3 regions of the Cellulosilyticum sp. I15G10I2 genome follow, and region 2 is predicted to be linked to each of the others. Evidence: a T-box and tRNA genes for the amino acid it is inferred to sense, from the RefSeq annotation. Region 2 holds a T-box; the other regions hold tRNA genes.

Region 1 (8,273 bases), on a different contig from region 2:
CTGATACAGTCAGGAATAATCCGGTCTGGCGACCAGTCTCCCCCGCCTATCACATTCCCTGCTCTTACTGATGAAATAGCTTTTTTATATAATGTATTAGTATCTGATAGTATAAAAGATCTTCTGTATGCATGGGTGATGATCTCAGCGCAGCCTTTACTGGCACTATAGGGATCAAAACCGCCTAATGCATCATCTTCACGATATCCCCAAATCTGATCTTTATTTTCATAACACTTATCAGAAGTAATCATTACACCTGCTTTAACATCATCTGACAGCCTTATATTTTCAAGTATATTAGCTGTTCCTATAATATTAGTTTCTAGCGTTTCGATAGGCTTTTTATAAGAAAGAGAAACAATAGGCTGTGCAGCAAGGTGAAAGACAATCTCAGGTTTATAAAACTCAAATACTTCTCGTAGCTTCTTTTTGTTACAAATATCTCCTCGTATATCAATCATTTTATCTTTCATTTTACATAATACAAAATTATCAAGATTCGATGCAGGATCAAGTGCATATCCTATTACTTTGGCACCCATTAAATAAAGCCACACAGAAAGCCACGAGCCTTTAAACCCTGTATGACCTGTTACAAGAACCCGTTTACCATAAAATATACTATTAAAGGATTTTGAAAAATCTACTCCCAAACTTTCCATGCAGCCTCTCCTTTTTTCCACAGTTTATTAACTCTTTCACTATCTTTACAAGTATCAATTGCCGTCCAAAAACCATCATGTTTAAAAATAGATATTTCTGAATCAAGGGCAAGCTTATGAAGCGGCTCTTGTTCAAATGCACAATCGGTATCAGGTATATAGTCAAACACTTTTTTATTTAAAACCATATAGCCTGCATTAATACAGTCTTCTAATACTGGTTTTTCTCTAAAAGCAGTTACTACACCGTTATGTGTTTGAAATACACCAAAAGGTGACGTAGGATTAACTCCGGTAAGCGTTGCAATTTTACCCTTTTGTTTATGAGTTTCATAGAGTTTGAGTATATTTACATTGCTAAGCCCATCCCCGTAAGTCAGCATAAAATCATCCGTATCAATGTATTTCTGAACTTGTTTAATACGCCTGCCGGTTTGTTCTTCCGCCCCAGTATCAATGATTGTAACATTCCATATCTCGTCATTTTTCGTATGAAATTTCACATTAGGGTGTGTCCCTGTAGTAATTGAAATATCATTGTTCAGCCAGCACATTTCAATAAAATATCTTTTGAGCATATCTCCTTTGTATCCTGCACATAATATGAAGTCACGAAAACCGTAATAAGAGTAGGTTTTCATAATATGCCAAATAATCGGTCTTTCACCAATAAGTACCATTGGTTTTGGACGAAATTCAGTCTCTTCACGCATACGAGTGCCTTTTCCACCGCAAAAAATAACTGTCTTCATGGCAACAGCACCAACTTTCTTCTAGAATATTCAATGAATAAAACACTATTAAGTCTTATATACTATATGCTGTCTAAAGCCTACTTGTTAATATTTTCATCTTTTCTAAAAGAAGCATATTTCTTCCAGTTCTTTACTTGCACCGTAAAACCTATCTATTGATTCTTCTATAGTTCAATAAACGCTATTTTTAAGCAAAAAAATAAGAGCCCGCCATCTTTTGGCGAGTCTCTTATTGCGTGGAGACTATGGGATTTGAACCCACAACTTCTACAATGCCATTGTAGCACTCTCCCCTTGAGTTAAGCCCCCATATTGTCTGATGCCTCAGATATAATGAAGTTTTTAACAGAGACGGTGGGATTCGAACCCACGTGCCCATTTCTGGACAAAACGATTTCGAGTCGTTCTCGTTATGACCACTTCGATACGTCTCCTTATTCATAGTACAATGCAGCAAAAATATGATTTCTTTAGAATATTATATTCCCCTGCTGCCTATGAATCAAGTATTTCCTTGTTTTATTGGTTAGCCCTACTCACTCTTCTGAGTCTTCCTTTTATAGGTGTTGTTTGAAGCGTTTTTAATACCATATCCCCTTTATTATTTAATATCTCTACAAAGGTAGAAACGTCTTGTACGTTAATAATGCCAATATCCTCTGCACTCATACCCTGAAGATTGCTAAGAGTCCCTACTATATCTACTGGTCTCATCTTACTTTTCTTACCGGATGCAATATGCAGCTTCATAATCCCTTCACTTAAACTTATACCCTTATCTTGTTTCACCTTTGGCCTTATAGTCATCTTTTCTTCGAACGCGGCTCTTAAACTCCTGACCTGTTCATGATCTGGCAGTTCCTTTCTTGGTATTTTAAATGCTATATAATTTTCTATCTCTAAAAGAAACTTTTCTTCGTAAGGCGTAAGAAATGTAATGGCCTTTCCTTCTTTGCCTGCACGTCCGGTTCTTCCTATTCTATGCACATAACTTTCTTTATTTTGTGGTATATCATAGTTAATAATCAGTTCTATATTCTCTATATCAATTCCTCTTGCTGCAACATCTGTAGCTATAAGATAGCGAAAATAGCCTCGTTTAAAGTCATTCATTACTTTTGAACGGTCTTCTTGCTCCATCCCTCCATGGATCTTCTCACAGGTATAATTAAGTTGTGTCATTCTGTCAAACAGTTCATCTACTGCTTGTTTGGTATTGCAAAAAATAATACAACTTTCTGCATTTTCTACAATAGTAATATCTAGTAAAGCTTCCGGTTTAGCCTCTTGTCTCACTTCATAAAGCGTGTGTTCTATTTTATCCGATATCTTCTCGTCCCTTTGGATCGTTATATATGCAGGATTTTGCATATATTTTTTTGAAAGTTTTTCTATATCTTCTGGTAGGGTAGCTGAAAAAAGCATAGTGATGCGTTTTTTAGGCAATGCACTTATAATGCTTTCTACTTGCTCTATAAATCCCATATTAAGCATTTCATCAGCTTCATCTATTACAAGATAGGATATCCCATCAAGTATAAGTGTTCCTCTTTCTATATGATCTAAAACTCTTCCAGGGGTACCTACTACTACATGCGTTTTTTGTTTTAAGTCTTTTTGTTCTGTTGTAAAAGAGTGTTTCCCATAAACTGTTACTGTTTTCAGTCTCTTAAATCTTCCAATATTAAAAAAATCTTGACCTACCTGCATTGCAAGTTCTCTCGTTGGTGTAAGTACCAATGCTTGAGGTCTATTTTCTTCCCATACTATTTTTTCACAAATTGGAATAGCAAAGGCTGCGCTTTTACCACTTCCGGTTTGTGACTTTACAACGATATCCTTATCTTCAAGTACTGTGGGAATTACAGCTTGTTGAACCTGTGTCGGATTTTTATAATTTAACATAGTAATAGCCTTAAGTAATTCCGTACTTAGTGTATAATCCTTAAATTGATTCATAGTCATACCTCGATCTTATTTATTATTTTTATCTTAATCTATGTAATTTTGAGCCTCGTAAATTTTATAGGCTCATGTTTCCTTAACTATAATACCTAGTAGTTTACTGAACTCTAATGCTTGTAATGGTGTTAGAATAACCCCTCTTAAATTCTCAATTTTTATAGTCACTTCACTTATAATACAAGTAGTGAAGTCTGTCCCTTTAAGTCTAGTTCCTGCTAGATCTGCACGCAGAAGCTCACACATTGTAAACTTAACTTGATTAAACTTACAATTTGAAAAACTGCTATAATTCATTTTACACTCTATAAAACAAACTTCTTTTAAATGACTTGAACTAAATATAGCATACTCACTATTACAGTTATTAAATGTAACTATTTGCATAGATGTATCTGTTAAGTAAGTACCCATCAGCTTACAATCTAAAAATTGCGTATTATGAACAATAGCTTGATCTAAATTAATATTAGATAAATCGCAATGCTCAAATTGTACGTTAATGAATTCTGCTCCGCTTAAATCACAATCTATAAATACAACATTTTTAAATAATACATCCCTAAAAATAACATTTCTAGCTGCCTGATCCTCAATAATCTCATCTAGAAATATACATTCATTAAATTCTTCTTCATCTCTAATGAAATACGCCATCTAAGTTCCCCCCATTACTCCCCCTTCTAAATCTCAACATCTGCAATAACAGGATAATGATCAGAAGGATATTTACCCTCTTTATTATACCTTAAAATCTCTACATCATTAATAGTAAACTCCTCAGATACAAATATATAATCTATATGCATGCCCTTTTGATTCCCTTTAAACATACCCATTGTTGTTTTTTTATAAAGATTCTTATCAGTTTCTTGTACAGCAATAAACTTTTTATTCATATAGCTGCCTCTTGAAAACTCTTGTATCACTTTACTATTAGGTGTCGCATTAAAATCTCCCATTAATATACAAGGTAGCTTTTCTTTAGCATGGTGTTTTTCAATAAATTCTCCGATCTTTTTTAAACCATATTCTCTTGCATGAGGCAATAAAACGTCTAAATGTGTATTATACACCCGCACCTTTAACTTACTCTCACACTGTACAATAGCAGTAGTACAGATCCGTGGAAATAATGAATACCATATAGTACTCCCTGCTTTTTTAGGTGTTTTTGAAAGCCAGAAAGTTTCATGTTCGACGATGGAATGTTTTTTTGATATAAGTAAACTATTTTTCTCTGCGAATAACTTTCTTGTTCTTCCCATACCTATTATTTCATAATCCTGTACATTTTCTTCAATATCCTTATGCATGCTGTTAGATACTTCCTGCATACCTAATATGTCACAAGGGTATTCTTCAAGTAAGTCATAAACAATGTCTTCTCTATCTTGCCATCTATTTTTCATATCTAATATATTATCTGATCTCACGTTAAAAGTCATTATCTTCATTGTATTATCTCCCGTTTAAGTATAGATATTAAAATGCTTTTTATAATCCTAAATAGTATTCCCATAATATATTTTAAAAACAACTTTCTATATTGAATATTTATTTGTTTTTTGGTTATACTTTTATATTACTGTAGCATATTGGTGATATTTCCTGAATATCTATAATAATAGGGATTCCCCCCTCATATATCATTTACCTTTAAAAGGAGGCAATATATAGTTATGAATAAAAAACAAGAACTATTAGACTTTCTACAAGCAGAGTTATTTAATCCTATAATTGACTCTCCTTATATATCTCCTGAGATTAAATATGATTTTTTAACTATATTGGATACCTTAAAGAATTTTTCTGCCGAGGGCATTTTATCATACTTTTGGAATATGATGGCTAATGATGAAGTTCAAATGATTTTTTCTAATCGTTTGATGGAAGAAGGCTTTTATAACTATCCTGAATTAGTAGATACTTTTAAGAGTCATTTTACTTATGAATGGTTATTATCTTAATCATTCTAAATCTAATTAATACTATCTTTAATTGATACTTTAGGTATATTTAAGTATAATAAGATTATTGAATCTTACAAATGCAAATGACAAGGAGTTTACTACTTTATGAGAAAATACTGCGCGTTATCAAATATACCCTCAAATACTTTAAAAGAAACTTTTACCTACCTATTTAATATATGTGATAAAGTAAATATCTATTTCCCTAATGAGGCCTCTTTAGAAATAATGAATTTTAAAGATACATTCTTAAAAGCTGCTCATATTGCTAATCTTTCTAATGAATTATTATCTACTGAAGATGCTTTAGAAGAAAAAGAAGGTTATGCAATGATTATTGCTTCACTAACAGATGAAATTAAAGAACTTATACTTAATATTAATGCTCATTTCAGCTTAAGTCTTGGTCTTATAAATGGAGATAAGGTAATATTTTATATTGGTGATGCAGGGGAATGTATTATAGAGGATGCTGAGGACTCTGATATTTTTTCTTCTCCACTTTTTAATACTTTTAAAACAATCTAACAAGAAGCAACCAAAAAACTTTTCTATTTACAAAATAAAACAGTAGGCTTGATGCCTACTGTTTTATTTTGAGCAGAAATTATTTAAAATAAAGAGCTCATGGCTATTAACCATGTAAAAGTGCATAGATCTCTCTTTTACCTACGCCCCGATCTTTTGCTATTTGCTTCATAGCACTTTTCTCGTCCATACCTTTATCTAAATATATCTTCATATGTTCTTCAATAGAAAGGCTTGTCCATTCTTTTTGGATCTCAGCCTGAAGTTCTTTGATATCTCTTCCTGCTATAATAAGTACATACTCTCCTCTTGGATCTTCCAAAGTATATTTTTGAGTAGCATCTTTAAGGGTTGTTTTAAGTACCATTTCATATTTTTTAGTCAGCTCTTTAGTAACTGTAATACTTCTGTCTCCTAAAGTTTCATATAAACTCTCCAGCGTTTTTAGTAAACGATGAGGCGCTTCATATAGTATTATCGTTCTCGTTTCGTCTTTAAGCGCCGTAAGCACCTGTGCTTTTTCTTTTTTAGAAGAGGGTAAAAAACCTTCAAATACAAATCTTCTAGTAGATTGTCCTGATATAATAAGAGCTGTTATGCCAGCTACTGCTCCTGGAGCCGAAGTTACATTGATCCCTTCTTCTAAAGCAAGTTTAACTAAATCCTCTCCCGGGTCCGAAATGCCTGGTGTGCCTGCATCCGTAACAAGTACTATGTTTTTGCCCTCTTTGAGACGTTCTATAATTTGCTTACCTTTTTCTATTTTATTATGCTCATGATAACTTATTAAAGATGTATTTATCTCAAAATGATTTAATAGCTGTTTTGTATGTCTTGTATCTTCTGCTGCAATAAAATCAGCTTCTTTTAGTAACCTGATCGCTCTATAAGTAATATCTTCTAAATTACCTATAGGAGTTGCACATAAGGTAAGTATGCCATAACTACTCATAACTTTGCTCCTTTATCTTGCCATAAATGTCATAGATCTCATCTGTATAAACACCCTGCTCATTATAAACCATAAGCGGAGGTTCTACCCTAAGTTCAGGGCCCCCATTTCTAACAGCTTCTATCAACACCATTGTAGGCGCTTTACCTGGTTTAGGATGTACAAACCGCATTCTTTTAGGTTCAAGTTTATAATTTCTCATATGACTCATGATATCAATTAGCCTATGGGGCCTATGTATCATATAAAGCTTGCCTCTGTTTTTTAACATGAAGCTGCTTGCAACAATAATATCTTCGAGCGTACATGAGACTTCATGCCTTGCCATTCGAATAGACGGATGCTCATTTTTAAGACCTGCTTCTCCCTTCATATAGGGAGGATTAGTTGTGATAATATCAAATTGTTCCCATTTAAAGTTATCTTTATATTGCTTGATATCAATATTTAAGAACTTAACACTCTCTTCAATCTGATTAAGTTTTGAAGACCTATTTGCCATTTCAACCATATCTGGCTGAATATCTATACCAATATAACTTCCTTTTTGGTAAGCTGCATGCATTAATATCGGAATAATTCCTGTACCTGTACCTATATCTAATATTTTTTGAGACGCTTTTGTTACCTTGGCAAAGTGCGCCAAAAGTATAGCATCAATCCCGAAGCAAAATACTTCGGGATTTTGTATAATTTTATATCCATTTCTCTCTAAGTCATCTATTCTCTCATTCGAGCGAGCTAAAGTCAAATCCTTCAAATTCATTCTCAACATGTCCTTCGCAGCATTTTTTCTTCCTATTAACAATCTTTATATCTTTACTTGAGAAAATAATTGCTTCTTTTTCCTCTTTATCTTTATCTTTTTTCTTAACAGCTACTTTTATTTGCTCTCTTAAGAGATTTACAGATAGGACTTCACCTTTGCCCTCTGGCGTAATAACCATGTCTCCGACTTCAGGTAACCTGCCTCTTATCTCTACATAACAATCTTGTTCATATTTTAAGCAGCACATAAGTCTGCCGCATATGCCTGATATTTTAATAGGATTAAGTGATAAGCTTTGTTCTTTTGCCATCTTAATAGACACTGGCTGAAAATCACCTAAAAATGTATTACAACAAAGTCCACGGCCACAAATCCCCATGCCTCCGCACATTTTCGTTTCATCTCTTACACCTATCTGTCTAAGCTCTATGCGGGTTTTAAAGATAGATGCAAGCTCTTTTACCAGTTCTCTAAAATCTACTCTTTCATAAGAGGTAAAGTAAAATAGTACCTTATTATTATCAAAAGTATACTCGACATCTATAAGCTTCATATCTAGACCATGTTTAATAATTTTTTCCTTACATATACTAAAAGCTTCTTTTTCTTTAGCCTTGTTTTGCTGATATTTTTCATCATCTTCACTTGTAGCGAGTCTGATAACTTTTT
Region 2 (8,273 bases):
ATACAAGATGCATTATGAATTTTCTCTCTGGCTACTGGGTCTTTAGCTCCAAACTTATAAGAACGTGGTAAGTATTCAAAGACTAACTGAATAGCTTTAATAGCAAGAGCATCTGTAAAATCAGAAGCAAGGATTGATACATAAGCCTCAATAGCATGTGTTAATACATCAAGTCCAGTATCTGCTGTTACAGCAGCTGGTACAGACATTACAAATTCAGCATCAATAATCGCTACGTCTGGTGTTAGTTCGTAGTCAGCAAGTGGATATTTCATGTTTTTTGAACGGTCAGAAATAACTGCAAATGATGTTACCTCAGAACCTGTACCTGATGTTGTAGGAATAGCTACAAATTTAGATTTATGACCCATTTTAGGGAATTTATAAACACGTTTTCTGATGTCTAAGAATTTTTGTGACATACCTACAAAGTCAGCTTCTGGGCTTTCATAGAATAACCACATTGCTTTAGCTGCATCGATAGGAGAACCGCCGCCAAGTGCAATGATGACATCTGGTTTGAATGAGCGCATCATTTCGCAGCCTTTACGTACCGTTTCAAGGTCTGGATCTGGTTCCACGTCACTAAAAATTTCTACAGCAACTTTATTGGCGTTTTTATTTAATTGATACGTAAGTTTTTCAACGTAACCAAGTTGAATCATCATAGGATCAGTTACAATAAGTGCGCGAGTGATATCAGGCATTTTAGCTAAATATTGAACAGAACCTTGTTCAAAGTAAATTCTTTCTGGAATTTTAAACCACTGCATATTCACGCGTCTTTTCGCCACCCTTTTTTTATTAATTAAGTTTACAGCTGTTACATTAGATGTTGTAGAGTTGCGTCCATAAGAGCCACATCCAAGTGTAAGAGACGGCATATTTGTATTATAAATGTCACCAATAGCACCATGGGTTGAAGGGGAGTTGACAATAACACGGCCGGTTTTGAGTCTCTTAGAAAATTCTTCAATCACATTATTATCATTAGAATGAATAACAGAAGAGTGACCAAGACCACCAAGTTCTACCATTGTTTCAGCCATTTCAATACCTTCATTTGCATCTTTAGCTTTTACTACTGCAAGGACAGGAGAAAGCTTTTCGCGAGATAGTGGATGCGCAGCTCCAACGCCTTCAATTTCACAGCAAAGCACTTTCGTATCTTTTGGAATAGAAATGCCTGCAAGAGCGGCTATTTCATAAGGATATTTGCCGACGATAGCTGCATTAACCATTTGTTTTTCAGGATTAATAACAACAGGCTCAAGTTTTTTAACTTCTTCTTTAGTTGCAAAGTAACAGCCTTGTTTTTTCATAAATGCTACAGCTTGATCATAAATAGGAGCTTCTATAATAGCAGCTTGTTCAGAAGCACAAATCATACCGTTATCAAATGATTTTGAAAGGATAAGATCAGTAAGAGACCTTTCAAGATTAGCAGTTTTTTCAATAAAAGCCGGTACGTTACCAGGACCAACGCCAAGAGCTGGTTTGCCGGATGAATAAGCTGCACGTACCATGCCAGAACCACCAGTTGCAAGAATCATAGATACATTAGGATGGTTCATTAGTGCATTAGTTGCATCAATTGAAGGATAATCAATCCATTGAATACAGTTTTCGGGAGCACCTGCTTTTACAGCGGCGTCACGCAGTATTCTTGCTGCTTCAGATGAACACTTTTGAGCTGAAGGATGGAAACCAAATATAATAGGATTGCGGGTTTTAGCACTAATAAGTGCCTTGAACATTGTTGTAGACGTTGGATTTGTTACAGGGGTAACACCTGCTACGATCCCTACAGGTTCAGCAATTTCCATATAGCCTTCATCTTCATTTTCATCAATAACACCAACAGTTTTATCATACTTGATACTGTGGTAAACATACTCGGTTGCAAAAATATTTTTTGTAACCTTATCTTCAAATATACCACGGCCTGTTTCTTCAACTGCAAGTTTAGCAAGGTACATTTGTTCAGATAGGCCGGCAAGTGCCATTGCCTTTGTAATTTCATCTACTTGTTCTTGAGAAAGTGACATGTACTTCTCGAGGGCTTTTTCAGCATTTTTAACTAAAGTATTCACCATTTCAACTGCATCTACAGCAGAAGCTTCGGTTTTGGCTTTTTTGTTTTCAGACATTTTAAGGGCCTCCTTTAATAAATAATGATTATAGAGTGTACATTTTTTATAAATACTATTAAATTAAATAATAAATTAATATGTTATATTTTTAACAAAGTAGGTTAAAAATATAAGACTTATTTTTATAAGTCATTACGTTCTAACTACAATATCATGCTAACATAGGCCAAAACTTTTGTCAATATTTTAACATACTCGTATACTGTATACATAAATGTTGAAAAATTAGAGAATATGGCAAAAATAGTTCAAAAAAATAAATAACTAAATTTGATATTAGTTATATTTAACGTTAAAAATTTAACACTAAGACAAAAGATTATAGGTTTCTACCAAGAGATTGTGCTATAATAATACTAATTTATTTAAAATGTAATAAAAATAGAAAGGTTTAATATGTATAAATCAGGCAGCAGACAAATGATTAAAGAGCATCTAAGGACATTTTTAATGAGTATAGGTATACTAGGGCTTGGTACCTTTATATTCTATATATCGGATATAAGATGTTTATTTAAATATACTATAGGCATACCTTGCCCGGGGTGCGGCTTAACGAGAGCCTGGTTATCTTTCTTTAAGATGGACTTCCAGCAAGCTTTAAGATGGCACCCTTTATTTTGGGTGGTGCCAATTGTGATTTTGATAAAGGTTTTTTCTCAGGGAAAAGCCTGTGAGAGAAGTTGGGGATATCGCACAGGCTGGTTGCTGCTGGCACTGCTGGTGGTAGGGGTTTATATAGTACGTATGATACAGCTTTTTCCGGATACGCCGCCTATGGATTATAACCCAAAAGCATTGCTTTATCAGTGGAAAACCGTAAGTGGCAGATAAAGCTTAATACTGCAGGTCATTCTCTTTCGATGATGCGTTCAAGTCTATAAAGGGTGTCGGAAGCAGAAGTTCTTAGAAAATAAAAATCCTCTAATAGCAGTGCTTTTTCCACACCACTGGTTTCCTTTATAAATTGAGAAAGCTGATACAATGAGTTTTCAACAGAATTTAGTGCCACAAGTGAGAGTAATAAATCTCTGCGCTGATAACTAAGTTTAGGGACACTGCTGATGTAATTTAATATTCTTTTTTCCACGTCTTCCATTTCATTGTAAATTAAACTGAGTTCTGATGTGAAATCTGTGTTGCTTACAGGAGGTACACCGGTAACATCCTCAAGCAGGGTGATGATATGGTCTTGTAATTTCCTTATATCTTCGATATATTGTGTGAGGATTTCTTTGTGTTCTATCATAGCTACATTACCTGAAGCTGATAATGGAGAAATAGCCAAGCAAAGAGTTGAAATTGATAGTAACAAGGGTATAAATAATTTTATTTTAACATAGTGATTCATTGTGTATACCTTTCTGTTAAAGGATGTTTTTATTATTCTCTTAAGATAATATTTTCTACTCTGTTAAGTGCATCAGCAGTAGCTGTTCTTAAAAAATAAAAATCTCCTAATAATTGTGTACGTGTTGCTGAATCAGTTGCCCTGATAAACTCAGTAAGTTGGTACAAGGAGTTTTCAAGAAAATGAAGTGCATCCATTGTAATAAGCGTATCTCTACGCTCGGTACTAAGTCGCGGAAGTGTATCCAGATAACTTGATATATTTCTATCAAGTTGTTCAATTTGTCTATAAATAAAAGTAATTTTAGACTCCAAAAGAGTACTATCCTCGGGAGGAACGCTTATAGCGTTCTCAAATAATGAAAATACTTGATTGTGTAATATTCTTATACTTGCGATATACTGTGTAATGATGTTTTTGTGTTCAGCTGGAGTCACAGTATTTGAGGAGAATAATGGCGGATAAATAAAGCAATAAATCATGATAGACAGTAAAAGCAATAGGGATAATTTTGATTTAATGGCGTTTCTCATGTGAGTACCTCTTGGATATATAGTATGTGAATGTATAGTTATTGCGTTTTTGTGGTCAATAATAAAAAAAGGACCTAGGTTTCAGGGGGAGAAACCTAGGTTGAGGGGGGATTTAGCGATGTACCTCACACTTGGTACGATAATAGTATGAACAGTAAAAACTCTTTTTATACAAACTAAAAAAAAAAATTAAGTTCCTTGATTTTTTACTTTGGATATTCTATAATATAACCAATTGTATACTTAATATTATAACGATGATAAAAGAAAAGCTTTAGAAATGTTTTTAAGAGAGCTAGTGGTAGGTGAGAACTAGTAAACAAGCTAAAGTGATCCGCTTTTGGAGTTTCTGGTGATGAATCAGAAGGGAGTTGCCCTTTACAGCAGCTATAAGGTTAGTCCGAAAGGGCTGATAAATAAAGGTGGCACCACGAGGTATTCTCGTCCTTTTACATTTAGAGCAGTATATACCATTATGTATATTGCTCTAAGTGTAAAAGGACGTTTTTTATTGTACATCAAGCGGATACTAGGCGGTATTTAATGGATGTCATGTACAAAGAATGAGTTACACACACTACTTAAAGAGGTGAAGAAATGTTAGATATTAAATTATTACGTTCAGATTTAGAAGGTGTTAAGAAAATCCTATCTACAAGAAGCGGCAGCTACAACTTAGATGAGTTTACGTCATTGGATGTTAAAAGAAGAGAGTTGCTTCAAGAAGTAGAGCAGCTTAAAAACAAACAAAATGTTGTTTCAAAACAAGTTCCTGCTATGAAAAAAGAAGGTAAGGATGTCACGGCTGTTTTTGCTGAAATGAAAGAACTTTCAGATGAGATCAAAAATCTTGATAACGCAGTTAAAGAAATTGATGAGAAGTTAGAAGCTATTCTTATGACACTGCCTAATCTTCCAAATGCAAAAGTACCTGTAGGTGCCAGTGATGCAGATAATGCCGAGATGCGAAGATGGGGAGATGTGCCACGCTTTGACTTTGAAGTAAAGGCGCACTGGGATATTGGTGAAGGCTTAGATATCTTGGATTTTGAAAAGGCAGGTAAAGTAACAGGCTCAAGATTTGTATTTTACAAAGGGCTCGGTGCAAGGCTTGAACGTGCACTTATGAACTTTATGCTGGATATGCATGTAGATCAGCATGGGTATACAGAAGTATTTCCGCCTTTTATGGTAAATAGAAAAAGTATGACAGGAACAGGACAACTTCCAAAATTTGAAGAAGATGCTTTTAAAGTACAGGGAACAGATTACTTCCTTGTACCAACAGCAGAAGTACCTGTAACGAATATGTATAGAGAACAGATTCTTACAGGTAGTGAGCTTACTATTAAACACTGCGCTTATACAGCGTGTTTTAGAGCAGAAGCAGGATCTGCAGGCAGAGATACAAGAGGTATTATCCGCCAGCACCAATTTAATAAAGTAGAACTTGTAAAATTTGCAAAACCAGAAGAATCTTATGAGGAACTAGAGAAGCTTACACAGGATGCAGAAAATATTCTTAAGACACTAGGACTTGCTTATCGCGTTGTAAGACTGTGCAGCGGAGACCTTGGTTTTAGTTCAGCTATGACCTATGACCTTGAAGTTTGGATGCCAAGCTACGATAGATATGTAGAAATATCAAGTTGTTCAAACTTTGAAGATTTTCAGGCAAGACGTGCAAATATCAAATTTAAAAATGATATGAAGGATAAAGCACAATTTGTGCATACTCTAAATGGAAGTGGAGTAGCCTTAGGCCGTACAACAGCTGCAATTCTTGAGAACTATCAGCAAGCTGATGGCTCAGTTATCATACCAGAAGCTCTTCGTCCTTATATGGGTGGCATATCTAAAATAGAGATGCCTAAATAATAAGTTTAAAAATCAGCAGATATTAAAAAGATAGTTTCTACATATTATTATAGAAGCTATCTTTTTTTATATGTAAAAATTATGAAAAAATTACTTTACACTTTGGGTATGAATTATGCTATGATTGAATATGCGAATTGTAGAAGAATATATTTTTGGATTATGAAGATAGGAGGCGAATTAAAAGTGATTACAAGGGATAGAAATTTTTATAAGCTGATTTTAGCCATAGCGCTGCCAATAGCTTGCCAAAACCTAATCACCTTCGCTGTAAGTATGGCAGATTCTGTAATGATAGGAAGGCTTGGAGAAATTCCTTTATCAGCAGTATCGCTTGCCAATCAATTATTTTTTATTTTTATGATTTTTATATTTGGACTTGGAAGCGGGGGCAATATATTAATCGCACAGTATTGGGGAAAAGGGGATACCCAAGCAATACATAAGATTATATCAATTATGTATAAAGCAGGTGTTATTTTTACATTGTTATTTATGCTAATCGGAGCTGTATTTCCTCAAACATTTATGAGTGCTTTTTCTAAAGACGCGCAAGTTGTAGCACTTGGAACACAGTACCTGCAGATTATCTTTATAAGTTTTATTTTCTTTGCCCTAACTAATATAACGATAAATGTTTTAAGATCAGTACAGACCGTTAAAATATCATTAGTGGTTTATAGTGTGTCTCTTGCTGTGAATATATTCTTAAACTGGGTACTTATATTCGGAAATCTTGGAGCACCTGCTATGGGCGTAAGAGGTGCAGCGATTGCGACGACTATTGCGCGGTTGTGCGAATTTTTAATTGCAATAGGATTTATGTTATTTGTAGAAAAGAAAATTCAGTTCAAAATTAAATGTTTGCTTAAAACAGACAGCCTTCTACTTAAAGACTTTGTAATTGTCGGAGGACCGGTTTTACTTAACGAACTCATATGGGCTTTAGGGTCTACAGCCCTAGCGTTTATTGTAGCAAAATTAGGAACAGAAGTCGTGGCAGCTACGAGTATTAATAATGTTGTCTGGCAGTTTGTAGCTATATTTATTATGGGGGTAGGCCATGCTGGAGCAGTTATTATAGGGAATACAATAGGAGCGGCCGAATATATAAAAGCGCAGGAGTATGCAAATACATTAATTATGGGTGCAGTTATATTGGGATTAGCCGGGGGGCTTGTTATGTTTGGGATTCGTCCTTATGTTCTTATGCTCTACAAAATATCAGATACTACACGAGCGATAACTATGCAGATTATTGCAGTGAGCTCGGGTATTTTGGTATTTCAGTCATTAGCTTTTACATTGATGATAGGTATACTAAGAGGCGGAGGGGATACAAGATTTGTACTTATAACAGATGTTATATTCTTGTGGCTTGTAGCGATTCCTCTTGGGTATATTGCTGCTGTCGTATTTAAGCTGCCTATACCAGTTGTATTTATCATTCTTAAGTGTGATGAAGCTATTAAAGTTATTGTCTCGCTCTTTAGAGTTAAAAGTGGTAAATGGATTAAAAATGTAACACGCTGATATAATTAACAGGCATTTTGCAAATAATAATTACAAAATGCCTGTTAATTCATTAGAGAAGCTGAGCAGATTTTTTTATTAAAGATTTAATATTATTTACGGTAATACGAGAGGTGTCCAGCCACACATGAGGCGAGCTAATAATGCCTTTTATAATAAGTTGTGTGACTGCAGATTCATAAGAAGAAACATTTGGGTTAAAATACTTTGCAGTCTTCAGGATGAGGCTCTGGGTAGATGGGATATGAACTGAGGTTAAATTGCGCCAAAAATCAGGGCTGCCGATAATTTTTTTATCTACAAGCTTTTGGATACTGGCTTCATAAAAAGGATCATCTGTAGTTTGAGGGTTATCTGTACTTGGTGGCAGATAATCAGGTGGCCTTTTACCAGCATTGAGATCCGCAATAGATAATCCAAAGGTATATTGAAAATGGGAGCGGTCTTTAAAACTAGCCCAATTTCCGCCCCATTCAAGGCCTAGCTTCTGACCGATGGTACCAACTTTGTTAAGGATGGTCACATTATAAGCATCCCCAATAACATTATTGTAAACATCAAACGCGAGTCCCCATTGATGATAAGAACTCATGGAAGATCCTCTTGCATAGGTAACAATACTTCCGGGACGTGTTCGGCCTTGGGCATAAAGGTAGTCTTGACGTTCTATGGTTCTATATGCTTCACTTATTCCGATATTAAGTTTAGCTTTTTTACATTCTTCAAGAAGCTTAAGAGCAAGTTCTTTTACTTTGGGGTGGAGTTCATCTAGGTCTTTTCTAATTGCAATACTCATTATATCTCTAACCTCCTTATAGCTTGGAA
Region 3 (8,273 bases), on a different contig from region 2:
TTATATTATTAGAGTCTCCGCTATAGTAGATTATTTTCCCTTCTAATTGCAACATAAAACTATAGGCTTCTATTGTATCAGTATGGGAAACCGGTCCATATTCTATACTAAACTTCCTGAATTGTTCATCTTCAACCTCTATTTCAGCACCGCTAATCAGACGGTACATTTCTCCTCTCACACCTATACTTAGTAAAAACTGTTCCATATGCTCTTTGTTTGGATAAATGAGATTGACCTTGTTTTTTAAAATATAGTGATTATAGAATATAACATCTCCAAGGCTGCCTACATGGTCAGGGTGCATATGTGTAATGATAATATATAAGTTTTTTATGACCTCTAATAACTTTAATTGTTGCAACCTATGAAAAACTGTTCCTCCGCAGTCAATCAAAATAAGACTGGTTTCTTTTTTTACAAAGGCACTATTGTTTCCTAGTTCCGTGTTAAAAGCACTACCTGTTCCAAGAAAATTAAGCATACGTCCTCCTGTTCAATACTCTTTTTTCTAAACTAATAAGTTTTCTCTTAAAATAATTAACAGTAGTTTATGTATTAAACGACTAAAATATTATCTTCTCCATTATTTTGTTTCTATTTTACTTATCATGTGTGGCTGTCCCACTTCCGCTTACAGGAATTGCTTCTCCTAGATAAGTTGGTTTGGGTTTAATAATATTAACCAACATAAAATCTTTTACTCTCGCCGCCACTTCTCGCGTTTTAAACTTTGCCATCCCGCTATATTCAAAGTGTTCTGCTGGAACGCCTTGCGCCTCTATCCCCATTTTTTCTGCTATATATAACGCCCTAGGCAGATGATACGCTTGTGTAACAATAATAACTTTATTAGCTTCAAAGATATCTCTTGTTCTATAAAGGCTCTCATAAGTACTAAAGCCTGCATGATCTAAAAAAATGAGTTCTTTATCTACACCCTTTGCTTCTATAAAATCCCTCATACTATTCACTTCATCATAAAATTTTTGTCCATGATCGCCACTTAATAAAAACTTTGGCGCCTTTTTTGCACTAAAAACTTCATATCCTTTTACTAATCTATCCTTTAACATCTCACTTGGAGCACCGGTGGGTCTTACATAGGCTCCTAAAATTAAGATACAATCAGCTTTTTCTGCCTCGTTAATAGCCACTATCTTTTGCTTTGTACTTTGCACAACTATAAAACTAATACCGATAATACTTGTCCCTATTAAAGCTGCTGCTAAAACGCCTATACTAAATAGCCTGATCACTAATTTCTTTGGAATTCTTTTCATCCTCTAACGCCCTCCTCAGTCTCTATATGCTCTTTACCTAATTGTATAGTCTTTTCTCATCTTTTTCCATCCTATATTTCATCTTTATATTTATATTGTATTTAAAGATCACATTACTACTTAATATGAAAATTCACTTTATAAGTCTACTTATAAAATCCATTCATAAAATATATATAGAATGATTAAGAAAGGTCATTTAGTGATGATACGTCAAGATGTTTTTAATAACCCTACCAATGAACAAAGGCATCAATTGCTGCAAGATGCTTTAACACGTGCTGGACGTCCGGAAGATTATGAAAATGTTTTAGAACTATTAAGCCCACCTTCTGATATCTATGACTTTGCACGTCCAGGCACATTAAAAAATACTCGAATAGGTATTATCGGCGGAGGACTTGCCGGCCTGTCTGCTGCCTATGAGCTTAGAAAACTTGGTGCAAATATTACAATTTTTGATGCTGAAGCTGATAGAATAGGCGGTCGAGTCTATACTTACTATTTTGATAAATCGAAGAAATACTTTGGGGAATTTGGCGCTTTAAGAATCCCTGTATCCCATGAAACCACCTGGCACTATATCAACTTATTTCAACTAAATACTCAGTCTCTTGCATCCCCTGCGTCCAATAATTTTATTTATGCACATCAGACTAGAATAAGACGGGACCTAAGCGGTGATAGCATTACAGAAGCGCTTTATCCTAAATATGACTTAACCGAGACAGAGGCAAAAACCCCTTGGCCTGAATTAAGAGATTATGCATTCAGCACCATGTTAAACAGCCTCTCTCCGAAGATGCGTACAGAAATCTTAAAAATCCTACCAGAGTATTCTAATCAATACGCTGGCATTACTAAACTGAGTAATCGTCAAGTCTTTGAAATGCTGGAACTTAGTCAAGGTGCCATCAGTCTCATTTCAGCAGTAGAACCTTTAACGGGGGCATTATTAAACAGAAGCCATGATCAGCTTATGAGTAGCCTTTATTCCCTTGATTTTGCCAATGTTTATAAAATAGATGGCGGCATGGTACTTCTTCCTATGGCGTTTTATAAATCGCTCATGAAAGAGAATCCACCGGAATATCAGCTTTCATCCAATTTAGTAGGCAGAGTAACTATTAAACTCGGGCATATAGTAAATGGTCTTTCAAAATCCTTACATACAGATAAAATAACTTTACGCTATAGCAATCTTAAAGGCAAAGCATTTACAGATACTTTTGATTATGTCGTATGCACTATTCCATACTCAACTCTCAGAGAAATGAAGATAACACCTCTTTTCAGCGATCAAAAAATGCAGGCCATCAAGGAATTATGGTATCTTGATGCACAAAAAACGCTCTTCTTATGCAGACAACGGTTCTGGGAAGAAGACACGGACTATGGGCGCATTAATGGTGGTATTTCTTTTACGGATCTTCCGATTCAGTCCATCCTTTATCCTTCTGACCATATACGTTGCGAAGAGCCAAAAACTTGCTCATTTAAGGATCCAGGTGTATTAACAGCCTCCTATAACTTAGGTCAGGATCCTGCACGGGTTAGTAATCAAAGTCCACAGCGTCGTTTTGAACTTATCAAGCAGAATGTAGAAGCAGTCCATGGGCTGCCTGCTAAATATTTAGATACTCTGGTTAATAGCCATAAAACTGTTCACTGGAGTACACAGCAATGGGCAAGAGGTGGTTTTGCCCTAAGTGGTCCGGGACAAAAAGTCAACTTCTCCTATGCGATGCTGCAGCCTGAATATAATAATCGCGTATTCTTTGCAGGTGAACATGTCTCAACTAAGCAAGGCTGGATGCAGGGCTCATTATATACTGGTAAAGCCGCTGCAAATGGTATTGCCCTGCAAGCGTCGACTCCATAATCATTAAATCAGAAACTTAAAAACCTAATGAACCATTAATATATATTTTTATATACCAAAAAGCCGAACACATATGCGTTCGGCTTTTTGGTATATAAAGCGGAGAGAGTGGGATTCGAACCCACGGAACGCTCTCACGTTCGCCGGTTTTCAAGACCGGTGCCTTAAACCAACTCGACCATCTCTCCATAATTTTATTTAATTGATATGCCCGAGACCGGAATCGAACCGGTACGAGGGTTAGCTCGCAGGATTTTAAGTCCTGTGCGTCTGCCAGTTCCGCCACTCGGGCATATATGCTAATTCATTGACTAGCATATTTATTATAATGTTCTTTTTGACACAAGTCAATACTTGACTTATAAATTACATGTCTAAATTACTACTTTTATTTCATATAATTTTTTCAATAGCCGCTTCTGTTAATACTTCACGGAAAAATCATAAATTATCATTTTATTTTCTGTCTTATTACCGTTCGAAGAAGCGTATGCCCCAAGTATATTACCTACGAAACCACCCGCAACTTCTGTACTCATTTCGTAGATATCAGCATGGCTTAGTATTACAATTTCTTTATTAGAACCGCAAAGTGTGAACGTTGCTTTCTGATTGATTGCATTTATTTTTAATCGAACTACGGATTCCTTTTCCTTTTGCGTATAATCAAATAGCTCCAACTCTTTTTCTGCAAGAGTTTGCTCTTGGCTTGCCGTGCACTTTACTACTTGCACCACTTCCTTGGATGCCACCTTTTTCAAACAGAATTGAATATAGTATTCATTACTCTGTAAAATTACAAAGCCTGCTTCTTCCTCTTCGTTTGGGCAAAAAGCAAACTCCATACTTGCCTCATACTTATATTCAAGCTGTCTCAAACCTAAGAGCGCCGGGCTTTTCAACTCTTTTAAGGTACAAGGAGATACATTCAGGCTAAGTTCACCCTTACTGCGCTGGAAGAAATCTAAATCAGAATTTCTTAACACAACTGCGTCAAACATATCTTTATTGCTATCCATTAGCGTCTGATAGCGTACTGGTTCAGGACTAACTCCTTCAAATGGCAATTCAACTACATCTTCCAATTTGCCAATACCGGGGTTTACAATTGGCCATCCGTCTTCCCAAACAACTTTGGCAAGGAAGGTTTCTCTGCCGAGCCCCACATAGCCTTCACAGCGTCTGCTGGCTAACATAACCATGTACCAATTACCGTTTAAGTCATCCACTAAATCGCCATGGCCTACATAAATAATGGGATACTCTTTTCCTAAATGCCTATGGGTAAGAATCGGATTGTTCGGATTGTTTTCATATGGTCCGAATATGTTCTTACTTCTTGCTATGGTAACTGCGTGGTTTGGACCAGTCCCGCCTTCTGCATTCATAATGTAATAATAACCATCTTTTCGGTATAAATGTGGCCCCTCTGGCCAAATAGCATCTTTTAATGCACCTTTCCATACGTAATGACTTTCTCCCACTAATTTCATGGTTGTTAAATCCAATTCCTGTACATAAATTTCCCAATCCCCATTATAGCGTACCCCTTCTGGCTTTGGTCTGGTCCCGATATAATAGCAAGTTCCATCTTCATCAAAAAATAAACTTGGATCAATACCTGGTGCATCTTCACCTAATAGGTAAGGTTCTGACCAGGGTCCCGCTGGATTGGTTGCTGTTACGATAAAATTACCGCCACCGGAAACATTGGTTGTAATCATATAATAAGTACCTTCATGATAACGAATTGTGGGCGCAAAAATACCCTGGGAATGTCTGCAGCCCGTTAAGGGTATCTGAGAGTTTCTGTCTAGAACATTGCCTATCTGTCTCCATTTGGCCAGATCTTTGCTATGCCAAATGGGTACCCCTGGAAAATAAGAAAAACTTGAGTTAACAATATAAAAATCCTCTCCAACTCTGCAAATAGATGGATCTGGGAAAAAACCATTTAAAATTGGATTTGTTACCTTTATCATTTTTATCCCCCTTGCATATCGCAAGCTTTGCTTGTGATACTGCCACAAATAAACAGTTGAAATTGTTTTTCTTTCAACCTAAGCCCTTACCTTATAGAAATCTATTTTAATAATTTTATCAGCGCCTGATACGCAATGGTATAAGCTGCCTCTCCATCGGTTAGAGCGCGCTTAGCCGCATTTTTTTCCAATGAGTGGAGTGCATCAAATTCAGCCAAATGAGGTTCTAAGCTTAAAAACCCAGAGTAATCCTCACTATCTAATTTTTGTAAGATTTCTTTTACCTTGCCGTCCCCTTCACCTGATGGGGTCACCTTGCCATCAGCTAATAAAGCATCTTTAATATGAATATATTCAATATAAGGTTTTAACATTTCATAAGCTTCCAGCGTGTCTTGTTCACATTGTACAAAATTGGCAAAATCAAAAATACATTTAAAATGATCTCCATAAAATCTTTTAAATAAATCGAGGCATCGCATTGCCATGTCTCCATAGATATCTTTTTCATTTTCATGAAGAAGTACCACGCTTTGTGCTTTTGCATACTCCACAAAACGCTCCATTCTAGCAAATACTTCATCTTTGTATTGATCTATTTCTTCTCCTTCTGGCATAAAAAAGCTAAATATTCTAATATAAGGGGTTTCCATGATTTTTGCAATTTCCACAATCCGTTTATATGTGTCAAAGTGTGGTTCAAAATCATCTGTAATCTGAATTTTACCAATGGGCGAGCCGATTGCTGAAACTTTAATTTGATTATCTGATAAATAGTTTTTTAACTCTTTTGCTTCTTCAAGAGTAAACTCAGAAATGTTTTTTCCATTTGCACTGCGTAATTCTAAATGTGAAATGCCTAGTTCCTTCAGCAGTTTTACCTGAACTTCTATATCTCTATGAATTTCGTCAGCAAAACCCGTAATAATCGTATTCTCTAACATAATACATCCTCCTTAAAATAAGTGATGGCAATTTCTTGCCCTGTTTTTGCAGATTCATACATGCCAAGCATTAGAAGTATGGTTTCCTTTATATTTGGTAGATCTAATGCAAAGGGAACCTTTCTCTCAATACTTTGATAAAAATCTTCAATACAGTCTTGATGACCACCCCCCCAATAATCTTTGCCCAATCCTTCTTTGCTTTTGATAGGTGGCCTTTCAACCTTAGCATCTTTATAATAATAAGTGACATTCAGATCCTCTATGCGAATTGTTCTATCTTCGCAAGCAATTTCAATAATAGGAGGCATATTGTCCACATAAGCTGTCGTTGCATAAAAACATGCCCTTCTTTCTCCCTTAAAGCGAATGTATGCTTCCATGGTGTCTTCTACTTCAATCACATTTTTTAAATGGTGATTTGCCATCATTGCATCAACACTAAGGGGAGTCCCCAGAAAATAGGCAATTAAATCCATAGTATGTACGGATTGGTTGATTAAAACGCCTCCACCCTCTGTACTAAGCCTGCCACGCCATTCGCTATTTGTATAATAAGAATCGGGGCGGCTCCAGTTAACGATTCCTCTTGCCCCGTAGATTTTCCCTGCTTCTCCAGATTCTAGAAGTTTTTTAACCTGTAAAATACTTGGGTTATAACGATTCTGAAAACAAAAACCCAAATACCTATCCGACTGAACAGCTTCTAATTGTTGTAACTGCTCCAATGATATAACTGGAGGTTTTTCCATAAAAACATGCACCCCATGTTCTAAAGCATAAATAGCCATTGGAACATGAAGATCATGAGGAGTGCAAATATGAAGAACATCAATCGCTTCTCTTTCTAGCATTTCTTCCAAGGATTCGTAGGCAGTCCCTTGATATCTGGTAGCAAATTGCTCTGCCCTCTCTTTGATCCTATCTGCAAATGCAACTAACCTGTGGCCTGCTGATTTTTCTACAGAGTCCCCATGTACTTTGGCAATGGCCCCGCATCCCACAATTGCTATATTCATAATTGCCCCCCATTCTTGGGCAGATATTATATTATCCTCATCATACTGCCCATTATCTTTTACTCATCATTGTTTTTATTAATATGTTCCTTCTGTATTAAAGGTAACTTCTTTTACCGTTTTCTTAAATTTAGAATTGGTACGAAGTTTTGTAAGCTCCTCTAAAAATATTTTTTCGTCAAAGGGAAATTCTATAGGTTTTTGAAGCCAACTGGATAGATGCATTGCATTGGATAATAAAAGGCCGTTGACCCCCTCTATCCCTTCCGCTACCAAAGGGGTTCCATTAAGAATTCTTTGTGCAAATGCTTTCAGTACACCCATATGCTGAGGATTTAATCCGTCAGTCTCTATCTCTACAAAATGCCCCTTTGGCTGAGCAAAACCTTCTTCTGCAGTAAAACAATGTTCCCTTTCACTGACCTCTAATTGATATAAGGTTAACTTGTCGTTTTCGCATACCAATTTACCTTTTTCTAGGGTAATCTCAAAACGGTTAGTTCCTGGAGCATCCGCGGTTGTGGTTACAAATACACCTGTAGCACCATTAGAATATTCTAGATAGGCAGTCACATCATCTTCCACTTCAATGTTGTGCCATTTTCCATTATGACAAAAAGCCATAACTTTGGAAGGCATACCACAAATCCATTGTAATAAATCGAGATTATGCGGACACTGATTTAATAAAACACCTCCCCCTTCTCCATCCCAAGTAGCTCTCCAGCCTCCGGAATCATAATAGGACTGGGTACGATACCAATCAGTAACAATCCAGTTTACACGTTTAATCTTACCTAAGGTCCCTCCATGTACCAATTCATGCATTTTTCTATAGACATGATTAGTTCTTTGATTAAACATCATAGCAAATACACGATCCTGCTTTTGTGCCACTTCATTCATTTCACGGACCTGTAAGGTATAAACACCAGCAGGCTTTTCAGATAATACATGAAGACCATGTTCTAGTGCTTTAATGACTAGTCTAGGATGCTCATAATGTTGGGTAGCAATTAAAACTGCCTCACAAACTCCAGATTCTATCAACTTATCCCCATCTTCAAATATTACAATGCTACTTGGAAAGTTTTCTTTAGCAAAAGTTCTTCTTGCTTCTTTCGTATCTGCCACTGCGCAAAGCTCAAGCTCCTCTACTTTGC

What was found. The T-box of region 2 lies ahead of serS (serine--tRNA ligase). A T-box ahead of a tRNA ligase gene usually reads a tRNA of that ligase, here a tRNA-Ser.
Region 1: it encodes a tRNA-Ser, which carries the amino acid that the T-box ahead of serS (serine--tRNA ligase) is inferred to sense. The anticodon was not compared.
Region 3: it encodes a tRNA-Ser, which carries the amino acid that the T-box ahead of serS (serine--tRNA ligase) is inferred to sense. The anticodon was not compared.

The regions. Positions count from the first base shown of each region.
Region 1 is NZ_FMMP01000007.1:361,985-370,257, forward strand. It holds gene rfbG (CDP-glucose 4,6-dehydratase) at 1-665, opposite strand, end outside; gene rfbF (glucose-1-phosphate cytidylyltransferase) at 647-1,417, opposite strand; tRNA gene BN3326_RS08445 (tRNA-Ala) at 1,658-1,729, opposite strand; tRNA gene BN3326_RS08450 (tRNA-Ser) at 1,767-1,854, opposite strand; gene BN3326_RS08455 (DEAD/DEAH box helicase) at 1,940-3,379, opposite strand; gene BN3326_RS08460 (pentapeptide repeat-containing protein) at 3,452-4,039, opposite strand; gene BN3326_RS08465 (endonuclease/exonuclease/phosphatase family protein) at 4,066-4,839, opposite strand; gene BN3326_RS08470 (hypothetical protein) at 5,065-5,352, shown strand; gene BN3326_RS08475 (hypothetical protein) at 5,461-5,883, shown strand; gene rsmI (16S rRNA (cytidine(1402)-2'-O)-methyltransferase) at 5,990-6,835, opposite strand; gene BN3326_RS08485 (tRNA1(Val) (adenine(37)-N6)-methyltransferase) at 6,828-7,601, opposite strand; gene BN3326_RS08490 (PSP1 domain-containing protein) at 7,564-8,273, opposite strand, start outside.
Region 2 is NZ_FMMP01000011.1:157,394-165,666, forward strand. It holds gene adhE (bifunctional acetaldehyde-CoA/alcohol dehydrogenase) at 1-2,150, opposite strand, end outside; gene BN3326_RS12785 (DUF2752 domain-containing protein) at 2,550-2,987, shown strand; gene BN3326_RS12790 (hypothetical protein) at 3,004-3,504, opposite strand; gene BN3326_RS12795 (hypothetical protein) at 3,537-4,037, opposite strand; T-box leader at 4,286-4,489, shown strand; gene serS (serine--tRNA ligase) at 4,635-5,915, shown strand; gene BN3326_RS12810 (MATE family efflux transporter) at 5,997-7,448, shown strand; gene BN3326_RS12815 (M15 family metallopeptidase) at 7,501-8,244, opposite strand.
Region 3 is NZ_FMMP01000007.1:318,266-326,538, forward strand. It holds gene BN3326_RS08240 (MBL fold metallo-hydrolase) at 1-484, opposite strand, end outside; gene BN3326_RS08245 (SanA/YdcF family protein) at 603-1,283, opposite strand; gene BN3326_RS08250 (flavin monoamine oxidase family protein) at 1,465-3,165, shown strand; tRNA gene BN3326_RS08255 (tRNA-Ser) at 3,266-3,353, opposite strand; tRNA gene BN3326_RS08260 (tRNA-Leu) at 3,374-3,457, opposite strand; gene BN3326_RS08265 (glycoside hydrolase family 43 protein) at 3,588-5,147, opposite strand; gene BN3326_RS08270 (sugar phosphate isomerase/epimerase family protein) at 5,249-6,091, opposite strand; gene BN3326_RS08275 (Gfo/Idh/MocA family protein) at 6,085-7,110, opposite strand; gene BN3326_RS08280 (Gfo/Idh/MocA family protein) at 7,189-8,273, opposite strand, start outside.